Roseiconus lacunae: one gene and its partner. The protein of the gene in region 1 interacts with the protein of each later gene in a pairwise test. Links are inferred from orthologs where the notes say so. Each region holds a gene or a part of one and is shown on either strand. Other genes may lie near its edges.

What was found.
Region 2: the proteins of ileS (region 1) and FYC48_RS16340 interact in binary tests that used the Escherichia coli proteins (3 or more experiments, as listed by UniProt). The link is inferred for Roseiconus lacunae from one-to-one orthologs.

The regions. Positions count from the first base shown.
Region 1 is NZ_VSZO01000012.1:457,420-470,145, reverse strand. The notes cover bases 5,350-9,387. They hold ileS (isoleucine--tRNA ligase), read left to right. Parts: upstream 5,350-5,653; coding sequence 5,654-9,187; downstream 9,188-9,387. Other genes in these bases: purN (phosphoribosylglycinamide formyltransferase), read left to right, coding at 9,184-9,387. In the rest of the region: FYC48_RS17945 (GumC family protein), read right to left, coding at 1-707; FYC48_RS17940 (MlaD family protein), read right to left, coding at 2,408-3,667; FYC48_RS17935 (ABC transporter ATP-binding protein), read right to left, coding at 3,670-4,506; FYC48_RS17930 (MlaE family ABC transporter permease), read right to left, coding at 4,503-5,321; more of purN, read left to right, coding at 9,388-9,783; FYC48_RS17910 (sugar phosphate isomerase/epimerase family protein), read right to left, coding at 11,435-12,364. UniProt on the Escherichia coli protein: Catalyzes the attachment of isoleucine to tRNA(Ile). As IleRS can inadvertently accommodate and process structurally similar amino acids such as valine, to avoid such errors it has two additional distinct tRNA(Ile)-dependent editing activities.
Region 2 is NZ_VSZO01000011.1:110,648-121,133, reverse strand. What follows is about bases 3,105-6,022. They hold FYC48_RS16340 (sugar ABC transporter substrate-binding protein), read left to right. Parts: upstream 3,105-4,027; coding sequence 4,028-5,017; downstream 5,018-6,022. Other genes in these bases: FYC48_RS16335 (sugar ABC transporter ATP-binding protein), read left to right, coding at 5,022-6,022; rbsK (ribokinase), read left to right, coding at 3,105-3,780. Also shown: FYC48_RS16355 (prolyl oligopeptidase family serine peptidase), read right to left, coding at 1-1,474; hisA (1-(5-phosphoribosyl)-5-[(5-phosphoribosylamino)methylideneamino]imidazole-4-carboxamide isomerase), read right to left, coding at 1,478-2,206; more of rbsK, read left to right, coding at 2,794-3,104; more of FYC48_RS16335, read left to right, coding at 6,023-6,545; FYC48_RS16330 (ABC transporter permease), read left to right, coding at 6,542-7,537; FYC48_RS16325 (nucleoside hydrolase), read left to right, coding at 7,537-8,616; deoC (deoxyribose-phosphate aldolase), read left to right, coding at 8,775-9,500; excinuclease ABC subunit UvrA, read right to left, coding at 9,580-10,486. UniProt on the Escherichia coli protein: Part of the ABC transporter complex RbsABC involved in ribose import. Binds ribose. Also serves as the primary chemoreceptor for chemotaxis.

The DNA of each region.
Region 1 (12,726 bases):
GACCGGGCATCGGCAAGTGATTGCTGGACCTTGGCGAGTTCTGCTTCGATGGTTTTAACACGTGTCCGGTGAACGTCTTCGGCTTGACCTCCACTGCCGACGAGTGCCGGAACCGAAGCGACGAATTCACGATAGGCTTCATCGGCACGACGCAGTTCGGCTTCGTTCTTTTGTTGCGTCGTCGCGATCAGATCGATCGCTTGCTTGCCGACCGTGTTCGATTGGCTTTCGACGTACTCGTGGTAAGTTTCGAAAACTGATTGCAGTACATGCGCGGCGACCTTTGGGTCGGTATCCTGGTAGGTCGCTTTCAGGATACTTGCGTCACCGACCTTTGTGATCGTCAGGGCCGCCGCGATCTCGCCGGCGTTCTTCGGAAGGCCATGATCTTCGACGGCTTTTTGCAGGACTTTAGGGCTGGTAAAGAGTTGGATGTGCGTCGCCAGGATTTTGTCTTGCACCGGTGTGGTCGCATCATCGGCAGAGCGAACTCCCGTGCGGGCCACTTCTGTCGATCGCTGCGAAACCAATACTTTGAGGTGCGACTCGTAGATCGATTCCTGTTTTTGGTAGTAAATCGTGGCCGCGGTCGTGCCAAGTAGTAGTCCGAAAGCAATTAAGTGAATGCGTCGGCGAACGATCCCAAGTAGGTCCAAGTTGAACTCGGATTCCGGCTCATTCGATTCCGTTGCAGGGTGCTTAGTCATCTGTGAATCGTTTGGTTACGAAGGACGTGGCCAGAGAAAAGCAGACGCGTCTATAACGAGCCCATAAAGTCGAGGCATCACCCCAATGCATCGACGTGCGTTCTGTGTGTCGGCAAGGTTGGAGACCTGTTCGCAGCGAGATGCTACGTGCAAGAGTGTTGGTTTCACGCCTTTGATCCGAAACGGTCGATCGATTTGTGGGACGCGATCTTTGCGGTTTAGCGCGGACTTCGTCCGCTTGGGTGACACCAACGTTTTCGGGAAGACGTTTGACTGAACACCGTGGGTGTGAATCTTCCTCCCGAAGAATCTCCCGAACGATATGGGTTGTAATAGCGATGGCAAGGATCGCAAATCGTTTTTTCGAAGTTCATTTTCAAGGGCGTTCAGATTGGTGTTGTCGATGACTACAGCGGGCTGGCCTGAAATAGTCATCTCATCAAAATGATTGGCGCACGACTTGTTCGTTCGTGTTGTCGGGAGTGTCCTCATGAAGAATGAATGCTTCGTCGCAAAGGTCGATCGTATCGATGGTCGATTGATCGAACTGCTTTGAGCTGGCATAGGCTTGAGAGGCATTGGCTTAGACGCTGACGTTGGAATTCGCGTCGAGAGTACGCTTGGCTTCGGTGTGCTGGACTTGAACGTTTGCCATGGATTCAAGGTAAGGACGCGACTCACCACTTCGGTTTGATCGAAAAAGCCTCTGACGAACGTCATTGGCTGCACACTGTTAGACCCGGGTGATGACGCACATTGTCGAGCTTCATGTCGGACGCGCCGATGCACATAAGATGCACCTTGTCGTGCCGGGATGTGAAGATTGGGCAAAGCCAGTTTGTGGATTGGGCGATCTTCGCGAAGCGGCATGGTCGCCACCTCGTCGCGCGTTTGGGTCTCCGTTCGCGTCACTGTTTCCGTTCGCATCTCAGCCTCTTTTTGCCGCGAACGTTGTAGCAGTAATCTCGCTTCATGTGCATAGCCCCGCGCATGTTCACTGTCACGTTGATATCGGATCGTCCGCGTTTCGGGGTGTTGTCGTTGGATGTGTTCCATGCTATGCGCTGATGGATTCGTTTCGCGAATGCGACGATCGTTGCACCGAGAGTAGTCGCGTTTCGTCGCGGGTGTCTGTCGTGCACGGTCTTCGGAATTGCGGCGGGGTTCGGCTGGCTTGATCGGTGGGTGTCGGGTGTGGATGGTCCGTACTGTTGTCGATAACAAGTGCGGTGGTATTGAGGTGCGACTCATACGAATGGTGTAGTCCGCGATGATGGATGTTCACTGCGGTTTGATCGTTAGCAGTTCAGTCACTTCCCGAACTGCAGATGAAGCACAGCACTTCGAAGGCAACCGCGAAGTTGCGGTGAATTTCCCACAACAAGCATGTGGTGTGCCGGTGATCAAGACGGTCAACACATGGGTCGCCGATTGGGGTGATCAGGAACGAGCAGGCGCGCAAGCATTGCGTCTATTAAGGTCGTCATCGATCGCGGCGCGCGATAACACGGTGAAACGATGGCGCGGTAGCGTCCGGTCGTTGGCGATGCGACGAATCGCAAAAGTTTGTTGGGGGGGACGGCCGCGGTGCCGTTTAGATTGGACGGTCGCGCAGTCGTTGGGCATCGTTGCGCGATGTCGTTGCGTTGCTTGGGGCACGAAGATCGCGATCACAGTCGGGGGCTGGAGCGTATGTGCCGCTACTTCAGCCCGAAGCCGCTGGGGCGTTTGTTGAGTGCCCCACGGACGCCGAGTTCTCTTGGGTCTCGGGCGATCTTATCACTGAAGATTCTGACGTCGTCCATAATCGGACGCAGCTTCGCGGTCGCCATTTCGACGTTCTCTAGCGTGCGTTTCAGATTCCAGTAGACCTCATCGTCCTCAAGCAATCGCCGGACAGTCCCGTTGCTATTGTTGATCGCGGTCCCAAACGTTTCGATCTGGCGAAGCGTGGCGTCGAGGTTGCGAAGACTGCTCAGCGCCTGGGCGACGATCTCGTCACTGTTGGCGGCGATCGGTTCCGTGATCGTCTCGATGTTCTTGATCGCCTGTTCGGCGGAACCGAAACTGCGTTTGGCCGACTGAACGGTGTCGCGAACGGCGTCGACGGTTTGGTCGACGTTCTTCACCACCTTTTCGGCCTCGACGCCAACCCTTTCAAACTGATTGCCAACGCCACGGAAGCTGTCGAACGTTTCTTGTGTGGATCGGAACGTTGCTTGGGCTTCGGTGAGGACCGATGGCAGTTCGGCCATCGCGGCTTTCAGGTCGTCGTTGGCCAGCACGCCGCGGACTTCGCGCATCGCGCCTTGGAATTCGATGAGCGCGTTGCGCGCTTCTTGCGAAAGGTCGCCCAGTTCATCGTTGGCAGTTCCGACGACGCCTTGTGCATCACCGACGAGTTGATTGACGTTCTCGCCAACGAGTTGCAGCGAACCGCTCGCGTCGCGTACCGATTCGAGTGTCAATCGGAGTTCATCTTCTAAATTGATCAGCAGATCAAACGGGTCGCTTTTACGAATGCCCCTGCTGATGAATTGTTCGTTCGTGTAGCGTTGGTTGCGAACGACCGGCAATTCTTCGTCCCACGCCGCAACCAATTCGGCTTCGTCGGCCTTGTAAAATTCGAGTTTCGCATCGCGCGTGATCATCGATCCGGTCACGATCCGCGGAAGGTATTCGTGGGTCAGTTTGTCTTGGTAGGCGGATTCGATCGCGATGCGAACGAGGACGTCCTTGTCTCGTAGGTTCTTGTCCAAGACACGCCCGATTTCAACACCGCGCAGCAGTACCTTGGTGTTGCTGCTGATGCCATCGGCGTTGGGGAACGTGACGAGCAACTCAAACTCTCGCGTCAGCACACGTGGCACCGCACCGAATAGGAACGTCAGAATCACTCCGATCCCCAACGCGGCAATCACTAAGACGCCGACTCCGAATTTTAGTCGATTGTCATCCATCGTTATTTGGAGATCTCCTTGATTCGATCGCCGGCTTCACCGCGGACGAATTGTCGAACGCGTCGTTCCGAGCTCTCCTCGAGACCTTCGGGCGGGCCATCGTAGAGGACTTGTGACTCGTCGGCTTCTAGGCGAGTCCGCGGGAAAAACATCAAGACACGATCGGCAACTTTTTGGGCCGTTCTCATATCATGGGTCACAATCACGCTCGTAACTGGGTATCGCTTGCGCACGTCCAACATCAGTTCGTTGATCACGTCGCTCATGATCGGGTCGAGGCCCGTGGTGGGTTCGTCATACACGACGAGATCTGGTTCGAGGATGATCGCGCGGGCAAGTCCGACACGTTTTCGCATCCCTCCGCTCAGTTCACTCGGTCTGCGCCCGGCGACACCCGGGGGCAGTCCGACGTCTTGCAGGTGCCGCAAGACACGCTCGCGTATTTCTCGCGCGTCCGCGTCGGTGGATTGGCGTAGTGGGAAGGCGACATTGTCAAACACGGACATGCTGTCGAACAACGCCGCGTTCTGGAATACGAATCCAAATCGGCGACGCACATCGCTGATCTGTTGTGGAGTCAACTTGGCGAGGTCCATTCCGTCAAACAAGATCGAACCGGCGGTGGGGTTGATCAGTCCGACCAATGTCTTCATGAATACCGTCTTGCCGCAACCGCTTTCACCGATCACGGCAACTGTTTCGCCTGCCGAGATCGAAACCGAGATCTCTTTGAGGATCGTTTGTGATTCAAAGGTTACTTCGACGCGGCGGACTTGAATCTGTGGTTCCGTCGCTTGTGGCTCGGGTGCTTTCGTCGTGTTTGATTCGTCAGTGCTCATAGCTGAAAGCTCGCCCCCGACGGATAGATCATGAAATAGATTTCGTCCAAGATGATGTTCAGGGCCAAATCGATCGCCAGAATCATCACAAAGGAATAGACGAATGCCGATGTCGCCGCCTTGCCGACGCCATCGGCGCCCGCTTTGCAGTGAAATCCCTGGTAGCAACTGACGACCGCAATGATGCCGCCGAAGAAGACGCTCTTAAAGATTCCGCTAAACAAGTCAAAGCCGACAACGCCTTCACGTGAGCGGGTTAGGTAGGCGGCGTGGTCAATGTCCAGGATGTTAACGCTGTAAAAGTATCCGCCGACGATCCCCATGAAGTCCGCCATGATCGTCAGCGCCGGGATCAACAAAATGCAAGCTAGGAAGCGCGGGACGACCAAGTAGTGGATTGGGTCGGCGCCCATCGTTGTTAGCGCGTCGATTTGTTCGGTTACCCGCATCGTGCCCAAGACGGCTGCCATGGCGCTGCCGACACGACCGGCGAGCATCGTCGCCGCAAGCACCGGGCCGAGTTCTCGGACGAGCGAGGTGTTGATCACGACCCCCAGGTGGGTTTCCAATCCAATCGCGTGGAACTGGTAGTACGTCTGGACGGCAAGCACCATCCCGATGAAAGTTCCCGTCAGCGCGACGACGGGCAAGCTGAGTACTCCGATTTCATAGAAGTTGGTCAGCAGCGTGCCTCGCTGAGGCAGACGCGTCGCGATCCAGGTCAGCATCCGCCATGCGAATAAGGCGATGTCGCCAATCGTTTCGACTCCTTCGACCACCGCCGAGCCCCACTGAACCACCCAGGCGTGAAGCATCTCCTTTGCAGAAGGAGGCCCTTCGCCGGGGGCGCGTGTTCGCTCGGGAGACGCCGTCGTGGACATGAACGATCAAAGCTCGTCGTGGAAAATCGGGATAGCACAGCAGATATCGGACTCTATCGGCAGCGTTGACTTTGCGGATGAGGCAAAGTTTTCGCTGTCGCCGCTAGGGGCCTTCGAATGCTGTTTCACACCGTTAGCTACCCCGCCCGGCCGCCGCGTTGGTTTCCGGAATCGTCCGTGTCGATTAAATCGCGGCCTACCACTACAATCCCGCGTCTTGAGACGTCTTCACCAGTTCCGTTACTGATTCCATTTTTTTGACAGCAATGTCCAAATCCGCCTCCGCTCCGTTTCGTGCTGCCCCTGCCAGCCCCAAATTTCCCGCTCTGGAAGAGGAAATCCTGGAGTATTGGAAGCAGAACAGGATTTACGAAAAATCACTCGAGCGGCGTGCCGATGCCCCACCGTTCGTCTTTTTTGAAGGCCCGCCCACGGCGAACGGGATGCCACACCCAGGGCATTGTTTGACCCGGGCGATCAAGGACGTGTTTCCCCGCTACAAGACGATGCGAGGTTTCCGTTGCGAGCGAAAAGCCGGTTGGGATACCCACGGTTTGCCCGTCGAGGTCGAAGTCGGCAAGGAATTGGGGATCCACAGCAAGGAAGAGATCGAAAATTTTGGCATCGAGCCTTTCATCCATAAATGCCAGCAGTCGGTGTGGCGCTACATGCAGCAGTGGCAGCGGCTGACCGAACGGTTGGGGTTTTGGGTGGATCTGGAAGAGGCTTACGTGACCTATCACCAAAGCTATGTCGAGAGCGTTTGGTGGAGTCTGAAAAACCTGTTCGATCGTGGCTTGCTATACCAAGGCCACAAGATCGTTTGGTGGTGGGCACAGGGCGGAACGGCATTGTCCAGCGGCGAAGTCGGGCAGGGTTACCGCGAAGTTGCCGACCCCAGCGTGTACGTTTTGTTCCCGCTGGTCGATCAGCCGAAACGTAATTTGCTGGTGTGGACGACGACTCCCTGGACGTTGCCGAGCAACATGTACGCGGCGGTCCACCCGGAATTGGAATACACGTTGGTCCGCGATAGCGATACCGGCCAAGAGCTTTACATGGCATCGGCGTTGGTCGACAAGATCGCCGAGAAGTCGAAACGCGAATTCGAAGCGTTGGAAACGTGTCGCGGGACGGACCTGATCGGGTTGCGCTACACACCACCGTTCGATGGTTACAAGAATTCCACCGGTGATCCCCAAGGAGCTTTGCTTCAGCCTGTCGATGGCAACGAAAAACAACATCACTACTGGCGAATCGTCGAAGCCGACTTTGTGACCACCGACAGCGGATCGGGGATCGTTCACCAAGCCGCCGCGTTCGGGGAAGTCGACTATGAAGTCTATGATCGCGAACGTCGTCGGTTTGTCGAAGGCGAACAGCCCACGTTGCTTTGCGCGGTCGGTCCCGATGGAAAGTTTGTCGAAGCGGTCAGCGATGACTTGCTGGGCGTCTGGGTCAAGGATGCCGACAAGCCATTGTCACGTGATTTGAAAGAGCGTGGGTTGATGTTCTTGCAGGAACAGTACCTGCACGATTACCCGTTCTGTTGGCGGGCAGATCAGGATCCGCTGATTCAGTATCCACGTGAGAGCTGGTTCATTCGGACGACCAAGTTCCGCGATCTGATGCTAAAAAACAACTCGCAAATCGGTTGGCAACCGGAACACATTCGTGACGGTCGGTTCGGTAACTTTTTGGAATCCAACGTCGACTGGGCACTGTCGCGAGAACGTTATTGGGGGACGCCACTTCCGATCTGGGTTTGCCAACAAACCGGTCGGATGGAAGCGATCGGTAGCTACGAAGAGTTACTGGCCAAGCCGGGCGTTAGCGGTACAGAAGTTTGGGACAAGGCGAAGGCCGAGGATCCGTCGCTGGTCGACGACTTGCGAGTTCACAAGCCCTACATCGACGAAGTCACTTACGAGTCGCCGTTCGCCGCCGGCGCGCGGATGAAGCGGGTGAGTGAAGTCATCGACTGCTGGTACGACAGCGGTGCGATGCCCTTCGCCCAGTGGGGATGGCCACATCAAGGCGACCGGGATTTTGACTCGCAATTTCCCGCCGACTTTATCAGCGAAGCGATCGATCAAACCCGTGGTTGGTTCTACAGTCAATTGGCGATCGCGACGATGTTGTTCGGCGAGGGCGCGTCGATCGCCGAAGATGGATACGAAGCCGCAACAAGCGATACGGCGTCGAATGCGCTTGCCTTGAAATCCGATGCCGATTATCCGTTGCCGTTTCGCAATTGTATCGTGCTCGGTCTGATGCTGTCCCAATGGTGGGAAGCCGAGGGCGACGACGGCAAGAAAATCATCGCGCTCGAAGAAGCGGAAACAAAGAAACACGCCGGCAAGAAATTCTCCAAACAAATCGGCAAGATGTCCAAGAGCTTGCGCAATTACCGCAGTCCCGAGGAGATCTTCGATCGCTACGGCGCCGATGCGTTGCGTTGGTACTTGTTTGCCAACCAGGCGCCGTGGAATTCGATTATCTACGCCGAGCAGTCGATCAAGGATTCGATCCCTGAATTTTTGCTGCGGCTTTGGAACACGTTTAGTTTCTTCACGATCTATGCCGAGATCGACGGTTTTGATCCTCGCGATGCGGATGGATTCGACGACCAGCTTTCACCGGCTTCGCTTGCGTCGGCGCCGAAGTACCGTGCCGCGTCCGAGCGAAGTGAGATCGACCGTTGGATCTTGTCCGAACTTCATCAGACGACCGCCAAGGTGATCGATCGCATGGACGCGTTGGACAACTACAACGCCTGCCAAGCGATCACATCGCTGCTGGATGGGCTGAGCAATTGGTTTGTCCGCCGCAGTCGTGATCGGTTCTGGGCGAGTGATAAAGAATCCCAAGACAAGCACGACGCTTACTGGACGTTGTACGAAACGTTGATTCAGTTGACCAAGCTTGCCGCCCCGTTCACTCCGTTTTTGGCCGACACGTTGTGGCAGCGTTTGACCGAACCGTTCGAAGGCAAAACGCTCGAAAGTGTTCACTTGTGCGATTACCCGACCAGTGATCCGGCCGTCATCGATGAATCGTTGTCCGATTCGATGCGATTGCTTCGCGAGATCGCTTCACTGGGGCGTGCCGCCAGGGCCAGCGAGAAGCTAAAGGTGCGGTTGCCGCTATCAGAAGTCACGGTGATCTTGACCGATGATTCTAAGATCGCGTGGTTGCAGAACCATGACGCGCTTATCCGCGAGGAACTGAACGTCAAAGTGGTCCACTACACCACCGAAGGCGACCAGTACGTTCAGTACACCGTTGTGCCGAACTTCAAGCGACTGGGGCCAAAGGTCGGCAAGCAAGTGCCGGCGGTGAAAAAGGCGCTTGCCGAAGCGGACGGCAATGAGCTGTTGGCAGCCCTGCAATCGCAAGGCGTCGTTTCGCTTGCGATCGGTGATGCGACGGTCCAGCTTGATAGCGATGACATCGAAGTTCGCTTGCAAGCGAAAGACGGTTGGGCCGCGGCACAAGGGCTCGGTTGTGTGGTCGTACTGAACACCGAAGTCACCCCGGAACTGCAACGTGAAGGGATCGCAAAAGATTTAGTGCGGGTGATTCAGAACCAGCGGAAATCAATCGAGTGTCAGTATACCGATCGGATCGAAATCGCGGTCGACCCGAGTGACGATCAGGTTGCCGAGGCGATGAAAGAGCACGGCGAATCGATAACCGAGGAGACGTTGGCCGATCAGCTATCTGTCGGAACGATCGAGGGTGTCGAGTCTGCCGATTCCGAGCACGGTGCGATTTATGTTCGCAAGGTATCGTCATGACCGGAGCAAACGAATCCATCTCGGTTGCCGTCTTCTTAAGCGGCGGTGGCCGAACGCTGCAGAATCTGTTGGAGCACCGCGATGTTCATGGGTTGCCGATCGATGTTCGATTGGTAATTAGCAGCCGGGCGGACGTGCGCGGCGTGCAGATTGCCAAGGACGCCGGAATCGAAACGTTGGTCGTTCGAAAGAAAGATCATGACGACGCAGAGTACTGCAGTGCGATGTTTGATCCCGTACGTCAGTCCGGGGCGGACTACGTGATCATGGCGGGCTTCTTAAAGCACGTGTTGATTCCCGAAGATTTTGAAGGTCGGGTGATCAACATTCATCCGTCGCTCCTGCCGGCTTTCGGCGGTCCGGGTATGTACGGTCACCATGTGCATGCTGCCGCGCTGAAGCGGGGCGTGAAGGTCAGCGGCTGCACGGTCCATTTCGTCGATAATCACTACGACAACGGCCCAATCATTTTGCAACGGACTTGTGATGTATTTGCCGATGACACGCCCGACACACTCGCCGCCCGTGTGTTTGAACAGGAGTGTCAGGCGTTGCCCGATGCGATCCGAACGCTGAGGAAAATAGCGTCGTCTTGATCAGACGCGAACGTTAAGCAGTTGAATACGATTAATTCGGCTTAAGTCATTTCACTCTCCCAGTGAGCATTGGTATCTACACAAGTGCGAAGGGGAGAGCTTTGGCTTTGAGCCGTTTGAGTGTACCTATATCGACGTCGGGTGACTCCAAAATATCGGTCACCGAAAGTAGTACCATCATTCCCGCCAATAATGCTGGCGGAGTCGACTCGACACCATACTTCATCTGTCGCCCGCTCAGTCGAATCAGAATGCGTTTTGTCTCGGCAGCTTCGTCGCTCCTATCGTTTTGTAGTTGCATCACGGCAACGCATGCCATCGATGCAACCAAAATTCGACGCGCAATCGCCTCACCGCTCTGCTGTTGCCACAGCTCCAATTCCTGGCCGTGGCTCTTGAGCAGCTTGAAATACGTCTCGATTAGCCAACGCCAGTAGTACCATAGAGCGATTTGGTAGCCGCTGATTGATGCATCAAACACATTGCAAAGAAGCGTCCACTGCGCTAGCACGTAATCGTTCTCGTCAAGCAATCGCGTGACCACCAAACGTACTCGGATTGGATCGCCGCTGACCTGACGCTTTTCACCATCGATCACTTCGCTGTGCGGGCGATGCAGGACGACCTCTGTTTCAGCGACCTCCTGAGTCACCGTTTTGCCGTGATAAAGTGCATCACCGCAGGCCTCAAAAAGAATTTCGCGATCAAAATGCTCTTCGATTTCGGAAAGCAAAACACTTTCATCATTCCACTTCACTCGGCGATCATCGCAACGAACGAGAAACAGATGCCCCTTTTGGTCCCACTGACGCATCCGCCCTAGTGTGTCGGCTTCTCGATCGATCACATGGACGACCTTACGGTCCAGGCCCCAATCACCGGACTCGTTCATCGTGGGCGTCACTTCGTCGAGACGATGGTCGTCCATCGCCGGCCGATCGATTGCCGTTGAATGGACCGCGTTACCCGTTTTCAGATGCATCTGCATTGGAGCTAACGAAGCTCCGCTGGCAGCATCGATCAACAATGAGGTCGACATCTCGTAGCCGATGTCGTGTTCATGAGTGATTTGGCGAAGATCTTTCTTTGATGTGTGGCTTTTGTAGTCAATTTTGCACCAATCGTGAGCCAAGAGCACATAATCAGAAGGCGAAAGTTGAGCGGCTTGTCGGCCCACCTCTCGCAATGGCTCGATCAAATCGAGCAGCGTCACGTTGGGGTTGGATAGGAACCGCCAAGTTGCCTGGGTCGCGGAGAACGCTTGGTTTTCTCCCGGTTTGAGCGATGGTCCGGCCGCGTTTTTGTTAGCAGATTTCATGTGTTCTTGCACCAGTTGCAAGTACCGACGTTGCAGCCGCGGCTCCATCCGCGGAAGATTAATTCCATCCAGTGCAGTCTACGAAAAGCTAAAACTTGTGTAGATACCAATGCCCAGTGGGAGAGTGAAATGACTTAAGCCGAATCATTCATGTTCAACTGCTTAGTCGGAATCTGCCAATGAACTTGCATGCCGACGTCTTTTCGTAGGAGCAAAACACATCCGCTAAGTTTGTCACGATGACCGCAGCTGCGAACATCGGTAAGAAGAATACCGATGAGTCGGCGTTGAAGTGACTCTTGAGCTTGACGCCACAGGAGCAATCGTTTGGAGTTAGCTTTCGTCGATGTCAGCAGTCATTTTTGAAAGATTGCGATAGCAGATTTCGGTCGCATTTTGGGGAGAGTAATTTGGTTGACGCCAAACTTGTGAACTGACTTCGCAGCAAACTTCACCCCGATAACCACCTGCAATGAAACGCTGCAGAATCTTGCCGTGGGGGATCGAGCCAATCTCGCCTGGCAATGCGAACTGTGTTTTTCCATCGACCATCGCAATGTCTTTGACGACGATGTAGCCCGTGTAGGGCAGAGCTTGATCAACAAGCGTTTCGATTTTGAGTTCGCGATACGCATAGTGACTGTGGTCGTACACCATGCAAAGTGAATCGGGTTTCCCCAGTTGTTCGATGAGCCAAATCGCATGCTCGGGAAGTGACATGGCATGACTGCGATGAGGTTTAATCGCGAGGCGGACGTTGGCTTCGGATGCAAGGCGTGTCCAATCTCCAAGCACGTCTCGATAAAGTGTTTTTAGGTCTTCCCATCGCCCACCGCCGAGAACAGATTGAATGATCGGTGGTTGTTTCGGGGCGAGGTCGGTCGCGAGTTGGAGCATCTTTTGTACCGATCGACGATCGGATTGGATCCGTTCGCGATTGGGATTTGGGAGCCCCATGAGGGCGCCTAATTGTAGCCCTTGGTCGGTGATTCGCTGCCCAATCGCTTTACGTTGCTCCGGTGTGAGCTGATCAGGTGCGCCATGGTATCCGGGCATCGACACGATTTCGATTGAATCAAAACCGGTCTTGGCGACTAGATCGATGCTCTGCGAAAGCGACATGCCGGGATGTCCATAGGTGCCGAATCCGATCGGGCATCGTCGCGATAGTGGCGACTCGGCGGCGGCATAGAATGCCGCAATGGTTGCAAATGGCAGACACGTCGCATTGGACAAAAAGCGTCGACGGGAAGAGACAGGCACGGCAAAGGTGGGGGAAGGAGGAAGCGGCGAAATCATCGCCGGTGCGGCAAATCTCCGAGAGGTGCGTACAGCATAAAGGCTCTCGTTGTCGCGTGGGAAAACATTGAACGCGAATTTTGTACTTCGAAACGCACCGCGGTTGCATCGGCTGGGACTTCACAAGAAGAAGAAACAGAAATCCTGAGCGGCCGTGGGGAAGTTCTAGGATTTCGAACTGGACGCGGGGCGGCAAACACCCGATAATCTTTCTGTCGTCACTCTCATGATTGGGCTCGTGAATTGATCTCGATTCGAACCATCACCGCCATCGCTTTGCTCGTCCATTCGATTTTCGGATGCTCGTTGCACGCGGCTTGTGCGTG
Region 2 (10,486 bases), on another replicon or contig:
ACCGGCACTGAAAACCTCGCGAGTTGCCCATGTCGACCAAGGTCGCTTGCTGACCATCGATCGTGACGTCAACCACGTCAGATTTCCCGGCCCATCCGGAACGCGAAAAATCCAGTTCGAGGTGCGTGACGCCTTCGGTATTCATCTCAATCGAGGCCGCATCGGTATCAACCGTTGCTTTGACGGACGCTTTCGTCCAATGCTCCACCATCCCCGTGATGCGAACCCAATCGGCGGTGTTGTATCGTAGCGTATAAGTCACAAATTCCACTTTGGGCTTTGGTAGCGGTGCGACATCGCCAGCCCACGATGCGATTTGTTGATCGATTTTGGCTACCGATTCTTGATTGATCTTGTGCCCCATTTCGGCACCGATCACGTACGGAAATTCAAAGCCCAACTCATCGACCTTTTGGGCCACGCGATCGGCGGCCTGCTTCTGTTTGTCAACCTCGCCGCTATAGGCAATCACATTGGTTCCGCGGAGATTGTTCGCCCATGGCAAGACGTCATACCACCGCAACAATTTTTCCATCGTCGGCGTCTTATTAAATGGCATCTCGTTTTGCCACCCTTGATAGACGATGGTGTCAACAAAACCGGCTCCCGGGTTAGCCGCCATCCAACGCGTCGGGTCATGAACGGCGAAGTGCCAACAGCCGGCTCCGCCCATCGAAAAACCACGAATACTGGTTCGCTGTGAATCGATGCGGAAGTATCGCTCTGCCGCCTGAAGGGCTTCATAAACGTCGGTCTCGCCGGCGAATTTAAAGGCATTGCAGTGCCGTCCAAACGGATGAATAACAAAGGTATCTCGGGGAGCATACTGCCCAACTTTGTTCATCCGCTCGGTCAAAAATGGGATCTCCGTTTTGGTATCACCTCGACCGTGTAACCAGATATCGGTTCGAAAAGCTTGCTCGTGTTGGGGCAACGAATAACCAGCCGGTACGACGATCCCAAATGGCTGTACCGAGTCATCGATTCGCGAAACAAATCCGGCGACCAACGTTTGTGGTTTCGCAGTTTTGTCCGGGTCAAATCCGAGCAGTTTCAAACCTCGGTCACCGGCAACGACTGCTTCCAAACGGCGATCGGCTTCATCAAGCAGCTTGGATGCATCGTTGACATGTGCGGGTTTGAAAAACAAGTTTTGGTTAATCGCCAAGTCAACCGCCCGAGTCAGCACCGCGACATCGGCATACCAAACCTCGGGGTCACTTGATTGTTGAACCGTTTGCGTCGCTCGATTCTTGAGTTCGTCGAGGCGGACTTGTAATCGCTGCCGATCGGCCGCATCGATTTGAATGCCATCGGGCGGTAACTTTTTGTACCCCGGCGTCGGTGGCTGGGCGTTCGACACTGCCCCGATGTTAACGACGGCGAGCGCGATAGAGACCAGAACAATCCTGCTTACAAACAAACAGAGTTGTGAAAATGACTGTTTCAACTCGGTGCAGAACAAACCCTTCATTGTCTAGCGGTCTCCGGCGATCTCGATCACTTGGTCCAGTTGCATGACTCCATCATAGATCGAGCGTCCGACGATTGCTGCCGGCATTCCCATTTCGACCAGCTTTGAAACGTCGTCGTAGTGTGTCACGCCACCGCTGGCGACCAACGGGATGTCGGTTGCGTCAGCCATCTGCTGTAAACCATCGAAGTTTGGCCCGCTCATCATGCCGTCACGGGCAATGTCGGTGTAGATGATCGCCGCGATGTTAGGCGTTTTTTTGCGAAGGTCTTGAGCCAATTCGACCGCAGGCGTCGTACTGGTTTCCAACCATCCATCGGTAGCGACCATCCCGTCCCGGGCGTCGATCCCGGCGGCCAGCTTTCCGGGGTTGGCATCGCACATCGAAGCGAACCAATCGGGACGTTTCAGGGCAGCCGAACCGACGACCAATCGAGCGAGTCCGAGAGCCAGCAATGATTCGATCGCTGCTTCATCGCGGACACCGCCGCCCATTTGACAAGGCAATCCGGTCTCGGCAACGATCCGCCGGACGGCATCCCGATTTGCGGTCGGGTCATCTCCGCGAGCCGCATCGAGGTCGACGAGATGGAGTCGCTTAGCGCCAAGCTCCTTCCACTTGATCGCGAACTCAACGGGATCGTCACCGAACGTCGTTTGCTGGTCATAATCCCCCTGACGTAATCGAACAGGTTTGCCATGACGAAGATCAATTGCAGGCCAAATTTCCATGATGGGTTCAACGATTCGGTGATGAAATAAGATCGGTGCCTAGCTCAGGTGGTTTGCTGTTGTGAATCGCTTGATATCGAAACCGAGACGTCTCAAGCTGAACGCAGCGACTCAATTAAATTCTCGAGACCAATCGAGTCGAATACCGTTACAGACATAACTAAACCAAGCAAACGCCCGTCGGTTGCTTGGTCAAACCGTAATGGAGCCTTTCTCTTCACGCCCTCGCGTCGCCCCCCTTCTTTTCACCCTCCCGTTTGCGGGAGGGTCGGACGCTTGAGCGGCCGGGGAGGGCAAACAAAGCGAACGCTCGGTTACAAGCGTAAATGAGCCAACCCCCGCTTGGAGCGACGCATTCTTGACGTCACAGAACACAACTTTAAAACACACGCGGCAAGTGCGAAAGCATCGCGGAATCTCACTGTTTTGAAAAGTCGGCTTGATCCTCCCCGGTTGACCAACGCCCCAAAACCGCATCGACTCGGGTTCGATCCGCGCCAAACCCTTCCGATCGAGGGAACCATCCGCCGCAACGATTCGTTAAACTGCGACACCCATCATCGTTTTCGGCCTCGACCTGACACACCATGTCAGTAGCCGTAGATTCCCTGAATGCGTTCGCTCTCATCATGCCCCCCACGCCACACAACTGCCCCAAGATCACCGTACTCGGATCGATCAACATGGATTTGGTCGTCCGCTGCGCCGACTTGCCGTTGCCAGGCCAGACGATTACCGCCGAAGCATTTGAGGAAATTCCCGGAGGAAAGGGAGCCAACCAAGCCGTCGCCGCGGCGCGAGCCGGAGGGGAAGTGCGATTGATCGGGAGAGTCGGAGATGATGGCTTCGGCAAGACATTGCGTGAACACCTTGTGTCCGAAGGCGTCGACTGTACCTGCGTTGAAACGACGGCGGACACCGCGTCAGGTGTCGCCATCGTCGCAGTCGAAAAGAGCGGTGAAAACAGCATCGTTGTTGTGCCCGGATCGAACGGCGAAGTCACCGTGGCGGATGTCCAGCGGCACGGGGATGCGATTCGGCAAAGCGACGTCTTGATGGTGCAACTCGAGACCCCACGAGAGACGGTCGAAGCGGCAATCGCGATCGCTCGACAAGCCGGCGTGAAAGTGATTCTAGACCCGGCACCCGCACAAGCTTTACCCGCCACGATGCTTGACGTCGACGTGCTTTGTCCCAATGAAACGGAAGCAGTCACGATCGCCGGAGATCGTTGCGGCACGGTCGAAGAAGCCAAACAATTGGCGGCAAAACTGCGATCATCGGGGCCGGACGTTGCGATCATCACGCTGGGAGATCGCGGCACCATCGTTGACGACGGCATGGGAGCCCGCTTGATCGAACCGATCACGATCAAGGCGGTCGACACCACGGCCGCAGGCGATGCGTTTGCCGGTACCCTCGCCGTTCGACTCGCCTCAGGCGTTCCCCTTGACCGGGCTGTTCGACTTGCAAACATCGCCGGTGCGCTGGCCGCCTCGGTGGCTGGTGCACAACCGAGTCTTCCAACCGCAGACGCTGTAACTTCAAAGGCGGATGAACTCGACGCAGGATAGGGATCGAACGCCCATTTGTAATCCGCTCAAAACGCGCCACCTTCGACACGCGAAACGCGCCCCCCGACCGTCAAACGCTGAAATCAAAACACAGTTGATCGAAAAGTTTGCGTAGTCGCGCATTCGAATTCTTTCCCGACCGACGCAATCGGAACGCCTGTCTGATAAGATAGCCCGCCCTCACCACGACGGGCCACGATCTAAGGTCGTTGGAAACTTCCCCCCCTCCTGCCCACCCGAAATCGACATGCGAAAATCAATCGCACTCCTGTTGCTCTTCAGCGCCGCCATCGCGGGATGCACCAAGTCCGCTTCCGATCCGACCGGATCAGGGACGGACGGAGACGGCAAACCGAAAGTTGCGTTGATCATGAAATCACTCGCCAACGAGTTTTTCTCGACGATGGCCGATGGGGCGCGTGAACATGCCGAAGCCCATTCCGAGCAGTACACCTTGATCGTCAACGGCATCAAAGAAGAAACGGATTTGAGCGGTCAAGTAGCGTTGGTCGATGAAATGGTATCCGCGGGCGTCGACGCGATCGTGATCGCGCCGGCGGATTCGAAAGCACTGGCACCGGCACTTCGCAAAGCAATCAAGCAAGGCATTGTGGTCGTGAACATCGACAACAAACTCGACCCGGAAGTTCTGGCGGCGGAGGAAATCGAAGTTCCATTCGTAGGCCCCGATAATCGCGCCGGTGCAAAAAAGGTCGGTGAATACTTGGCCAAGAAACTTTCCGCCGGAGACCGAGTCGCCATCTTAGAAGGCATCCAAACGGCTGCAAATTCGCAGCAACGGGTTGCCGGATTCGAAGACGCGATGGAGGCACTCGGCGCCGAAATTGTCTCCAAGCAAAGCGCTCAATGGGAGATGAGCAATGCCAACACGATCACGTCCTCGATCCTGAGTGAGCATCCGGATGTAAAGGCCATCCTGGCAGCGAACGACACGATGGCGCTCGGGGCGATCGCGGCCGTCAAATCTGCCGGCAAGGCTGACACCGTCCAGATCGTCGGATTCGACAATATCTCGGCAATCCAAGATGCCGTGCGATCGGGGAAGGTTTTGGCAACCGCCGATCAGCATGCCGATCAACTCGCCGTCTTCGGAATCGAACTAGCGCTTAAAAAACTGAGCAATCCGGATACAGCAATCGGCGACACAGAAACGCCGGTTGACCTGGTCACGGCAGAAACGATTGCCGCTTCCGCAGAAGCATCAACGCAGGAATAGCGGCGTGACCGAAGTCCTCACGACCCAGGGGATGACCAAGCAATACGGCAAAGTGGTCGTGTTGCGTGACGTGTCGTTTGACCTTGTCCCTGGAGAAATCCATGCGTTGCTAGGCGCCAACGGTGCCGGGAAAAGCACGCTATGCAAAATGATCGCCGGTTTAACGTCGGTCACTTCGGGCACGATGCGTCTGCGCGGCCAGGCTTTCGCCCCCACAAACAAGCAGGCAGCGGAGACCGCGGGCGTTCAAATCATCCAGCAAGAGCTGAACCTGCTGCCCACGCTATCGGTCGCCGAGAACCTGTTTCTGTCTGACCTCCCCAATACCGGTGGATTGATCCGGCGCAAACAGCTTCACCAAGACGCGACATCGGCGCTCGCTCGACTAGGACTTGAACATCTCGATCCGTCCACGCCAGTGGGTCATCTTGGCGTCGGTCAGCAACAAATGGTCGAAATCGCCGCTGCGCTCGCGCGACAGTGCCGAGTGCTCATCTTGGACGAACCGACCGCGGCGCTGTCCGGTTCGGAAACGACTCGCCTCTTCGAACAGTTGACCGAACTGAAACAGCGAGGCGTCGGGATGATTTACATCTCGCATCGTCTCGACGAGATCAAGCAAATCGCCGAACGAATCACGGTACTTCGCGACGGTCGTTATGTCTGCACCCGCGACGTTCGATCAACCTCGACTGATGAGATGGTTGACTTGATGAGCGGCGTCGGTCCCGATGCGAGTTCCGCGCCACCCCATCAGTTCCACAGTTATATCGATCAGAACAAACCACCGGTGCTGCGAGTCGATCAGATCCATTGTGGACCGGTCCGTCACTTTTCATTCGAAGTAAAAGCGGGTGAAAAGTTCGGCATCACGGGATTGGTTGGAAGTGGACGAACCGAGCTACTGCGAGCAATCTTTGGTGCGGACGTAGCTAGTAGCGGGACCGTAAAAGTGGCCGATCGTCCTCCGCAACGATTCGAACACCCCCGTCAAGCCATTGCATCCGGTTTGGCAATGGTGACCGAAGATCGCAAGGATAACGGTTTGCTGTTGCCACAACCGATCCGCAGTAACATCACTCTGGCATCGCTTCGCAAGCGTTTTTCGAATTTCTCGCTGATCCGCCGCCGTGCCGAAGAACACACGAGCGAAGACCTCTGCGTTCGGCTCCAAACCAAGTGCACAAGTATCGAACAGCCTGTCGGTACATTGAGTGGCGGTAACCAACAAAAAGTCGTCATCTCGAAATGGCTTGCCAACGATGCCGACGTGTTTCTGTTTGACGAACCGACTCGTGGAATCGACGTCGGCGCTCGTCGACGGATCTATCAGTTGCTTGACGAAATCGCTGCGTCGGGGAAAGGGATCGTGATCGTCAGCAGCGATTTGGATGAATTATTTGAAACCTGCGATACGATCGCGGTGATGAATCACGGTCACCTGATCCGTACCTTTTCAAGAGACCAGTGGAGTGAAGACTTGATCCTGCAAGCGAGTTTCGAAATGCCTGCGGAGGTGCGAGCATGAACAGTGCCGATCGTCTTCCCTCCGGAGGCGTCGTCCTCCGTCGCCGAATCTTTTCGGCAGTCATCGAGTACGCCGGGCTGCTCGGCGTGCTCATCATATTGATCATCTTATTCGCCAGTTTGACAGACAATTTTTTTCGCATTCAAACCGCATTAACAATCGCCAACAGTAGCCCCGATTTGATATTTGTATCGGTCGGGATGACGTTGGTATTGATCGTCGCCGGAATTGATTTGTCGGTCGGATCACTACTCGCACTCGGCGCGGCCGTCATCGGAGTTGCGATGACCGAATACGATCTCGGTGTCATTCCGGCCATTGCGTTATGCGTGTTGACGACGACTTGCTGCGGATTTCTTAGCGGATTCGTATCCGCTTGGTTCGCAATCCCTTCCTTTATCGTGACGCTGGGCATGCTGGAGATGGCCCGCGGGGGCACCAAACTTGTTACCGACAATCAGTCGATCTATATCGGCAGCAAATTTGAATGGTTTGGAGAACCGATCGAAGGCTTGTCGCTTTCCCCCTCGTTCTTGTTCGCCATTGCGACCGTGTTGATCGCCCAATTTCTTCTGACCCAAACGGTTTACGGCCGGTATTGCATCGCGATCGGAACGAACAAGGAAGCGGTCAAGATGAGCGGCATTCGTACGGCACCGATTTTTGTGGCGACGTTTGCGATCAGCGGCCTGCTCTGCGGACTTGCATCAATTTCGCATACCGGTCGGTTGTTAACTTCCGACCCCAATGCGGCACGTGGACTCGAATTATCCGCGATCGCCGCGTGTGTCATCGGCGGCACGAGTCTGATGGGCGGTCGTGGTAGCGTGATCGCTTCATTCATCGGTGTTCTCATCATCGCGGTTCTGCAATCGGGTTTGGCACAGATGGGTGTCGACGATGCAATTAAGCAACTAATCACCGGCGGCGTGATCATCCTAGCCGTCCTACTCGATTCACTTCGACAACGTCTCTCCAAAGAAACCCACTGATGTATCAACGCCTCGTCGCTCCGTTCGTCGCCGTATTTCTGTGTTCGATCGTCTTGTTGCCAGTGACCGGGAGTGCACAAGACAACCGAGATCTGCGAGAGGGGCTGTTCGCACCACAATCAACAACTCCGGTCCCGGTGATCTTCGATACGGACATCACTGGCGATTGTGACGACGTCCTGGCGCTCGCGATGCTCCATGCATTGCAAGATCGCGGTGAATGCGAATTGAAGGCCGTGACGATTTCCAAGGTCAATCCGCTCGCCGCACCTTTCGTCGATGCGGTCAATACGTTTTACGGGCGAGGCGACCTGTCGATCGGTGCGACTCGCGATGCTCAACGTCGAAAGAGCGCCTATTTAAAGGTTTGTAAAGCAACCGACGGCCAAAAACTTCGCTATCCCCATGACGTCGAATCCAGCGATGACGTCCCTCCCGCCGTTGATGTGCTTCGCGAAGTACTGGCGGCTAGCGAAGACCACAGCGTCGTCATTATTCAAGTCGGCTTGGCAACCAACCTTGCCGATCTGTTGGAAACCGATGGCGACGAATTCAGTTCACTGTCCGGCGTCGATTTGATTCGAAAGAAATGCAAACTGATTTCCGTCATGGCCGGCAGTTTTGGACCGGTGATGAATAAAGATCGACATCCCGAAGCAAACGTGATCAACGGAATCGATGCGATGCAGCGTTTTGCGAAGCTTTCACCGGACGAAGTCCCGGTGGTCTGGAGTGAATTCCGAATCGGTTTAGAAGCCCCATACCCGCGGGAGAGCATCGCGCGCGATTTCGCTTATGTGCCACACCACATCGTGCGCGAAGCCTACTTGCTGCACAGTGGCCCCAACCATGACCGCCCGACTTGGGATTTAACGAGCGTGCTGCATGCGGTTCGGCCTGAAGACCAGTACTTTGGGCTGTCACAACCAGGCCGCGTCTCGGTCGATGAAGAAGGCTTCACCGAATTTGCGCCCGATGGAAATGGCCGAGATCGATTGTTGACAATGACACCGCGGCAGGCGATTCGCGTGATCGAAGCCCAACGGACCCTCTCCAGCCAGCCACCACGGTCACGCTAGTTCAGTATCGAGTCCCGACGTCGGACTCGATCGTCCGGCAAGAGAGTCGATGGATGCTAACGTCCGGAATTGCCCGCTCTGCGATAGACGCGATCTCGGGTAAACTTGTCGCTGTCCCCCAAGTCGCCCCTCTTTCAATTTATCGAGAGATCAAGCCGATGGCACATAGCTACGAAGACCTAGCAAAGATGATCGACCATTCATTGTTGCACCCAACAATGACCGACCAAACACTCGAAGAAGGCATTGCATTGGCACGGGCCTACGACGTCGCAAGCGTCTGCATCATGCCTTACTACTTGAAACGCTGTGCCGAACTGTTAGACGGCAGCACCGTCCAAGCCTCAACCACGATCGGATTTCCCCACGGCGGACACACCACCGCGATCAAGGTCGCCGAAACCGAACAAGCGATCAAAGATGGCTGCCAAGAATTCGACATGGTGGTTAACATTTCCAAAGTACTTAGCGAAGACTGGGACTACGTCACCGCCGATATCAAGGCAGTGATCGAGCCGGTGCACGCGGCGGGGCAGAAAGTCAAAGTGATCTTCGAGAATTGCTACCTCGAAGATCGTCACAAAATCAAATTGTGCGAAATCTGCAGCGACCTTAATGCGGACTGGGTCAAAACGTCGACCGGATACGGAACCGGTGGCGCGACGATCGAAGATCTCACGCTCATGCGAAAACATGCCGCCGAGCATGTACAAGTGAAAGCTGCCGGCGGCGTTCGCGACGCCGAAACATTGGTCAAAGTTCGCGAATTGGGAATCTCGCGTGTCGGGGCCAGCCGGACCAAATCGATGATGGACGAAGTCCGCAAAAACCTCGGCCTACCTGAAATCAACGTCGGCGACACAGCCAACCCCAGCGGATACTGATCCTGTATTCTAAGTTAAACGCGTCGCCCGAACCGCTGACGGCTCGGAGAGCCGAGCGACGATCGGCGGACGCTTCAATTCACTGAGGTGAAGAAGCGAATTCGGACGATGCGAGGACTCGTCCCGTCTGGCTATCGGGGTTCTGCTTCAATTGATCGGGAGTACCGACGGCGACCACTTGGCCGCCGTCTTTGCCTGCCCCCGGTCCCATATCGATCAGGTAATCCGCCGACAACATCAAGAGCGGATTATGTTCAACGACCAATAGCGAATGCCCGTCGGCAATGAGTGCGTCAAAGCAGTCGACTAAACGAACCAAATCGTCAAAGTGCAGGCCTGTGGTCGGTTCGTCCATGATAAACAGCGTGCGTTTACGGCTGGCCGAAGCTAAAAACGCGGCGAGCTTCAACCGTTGACCTTCGCCGCTTGACAACGTCGTCGCGGCTTGTCCAAGTGGCAGATACCCGATGCCGACGTCGATCATGCGTTTCAACTTTGCCTGCACTTTGGCCGCACCACGAAAGAATTCGTAGGCCTCGAGCGCCGTCATCGCCAAGACGTCCGCGATCGTGCGATCTCGATAACGGACTTTCAAAATATCATCTCGGTAGCGTGTGCCACGGCACTCTGGACATTGCATCGAAACGTCCGCCAAGAACTGCATGTCAATCTGCTGAACACCGGCGCCCTCACACGCGGGACACTGTCCCTTGGCACTATTGAATGTGAAATGGCTTGGCGTCAGGCCGCGTGCTATTGCTTCTGGGCTTTCGGCAAAGACCTTTCGAATCGGATCAAAGGCCTTCAAAAATGTGACCGGACAGCTTCTCGGTGACCGACTGATCGGCGATTGATCGACGGCGACACAATCTTGGATTTGCCCTAGGCCAGTGATGGATTGATAAGGTAGCGGCTTGACCGCCTGTCCGAGTTTCCGCTGCTGCACTGCGGCCAGCAATGTGTCTTGAACGAGCGAGCTTTTACCG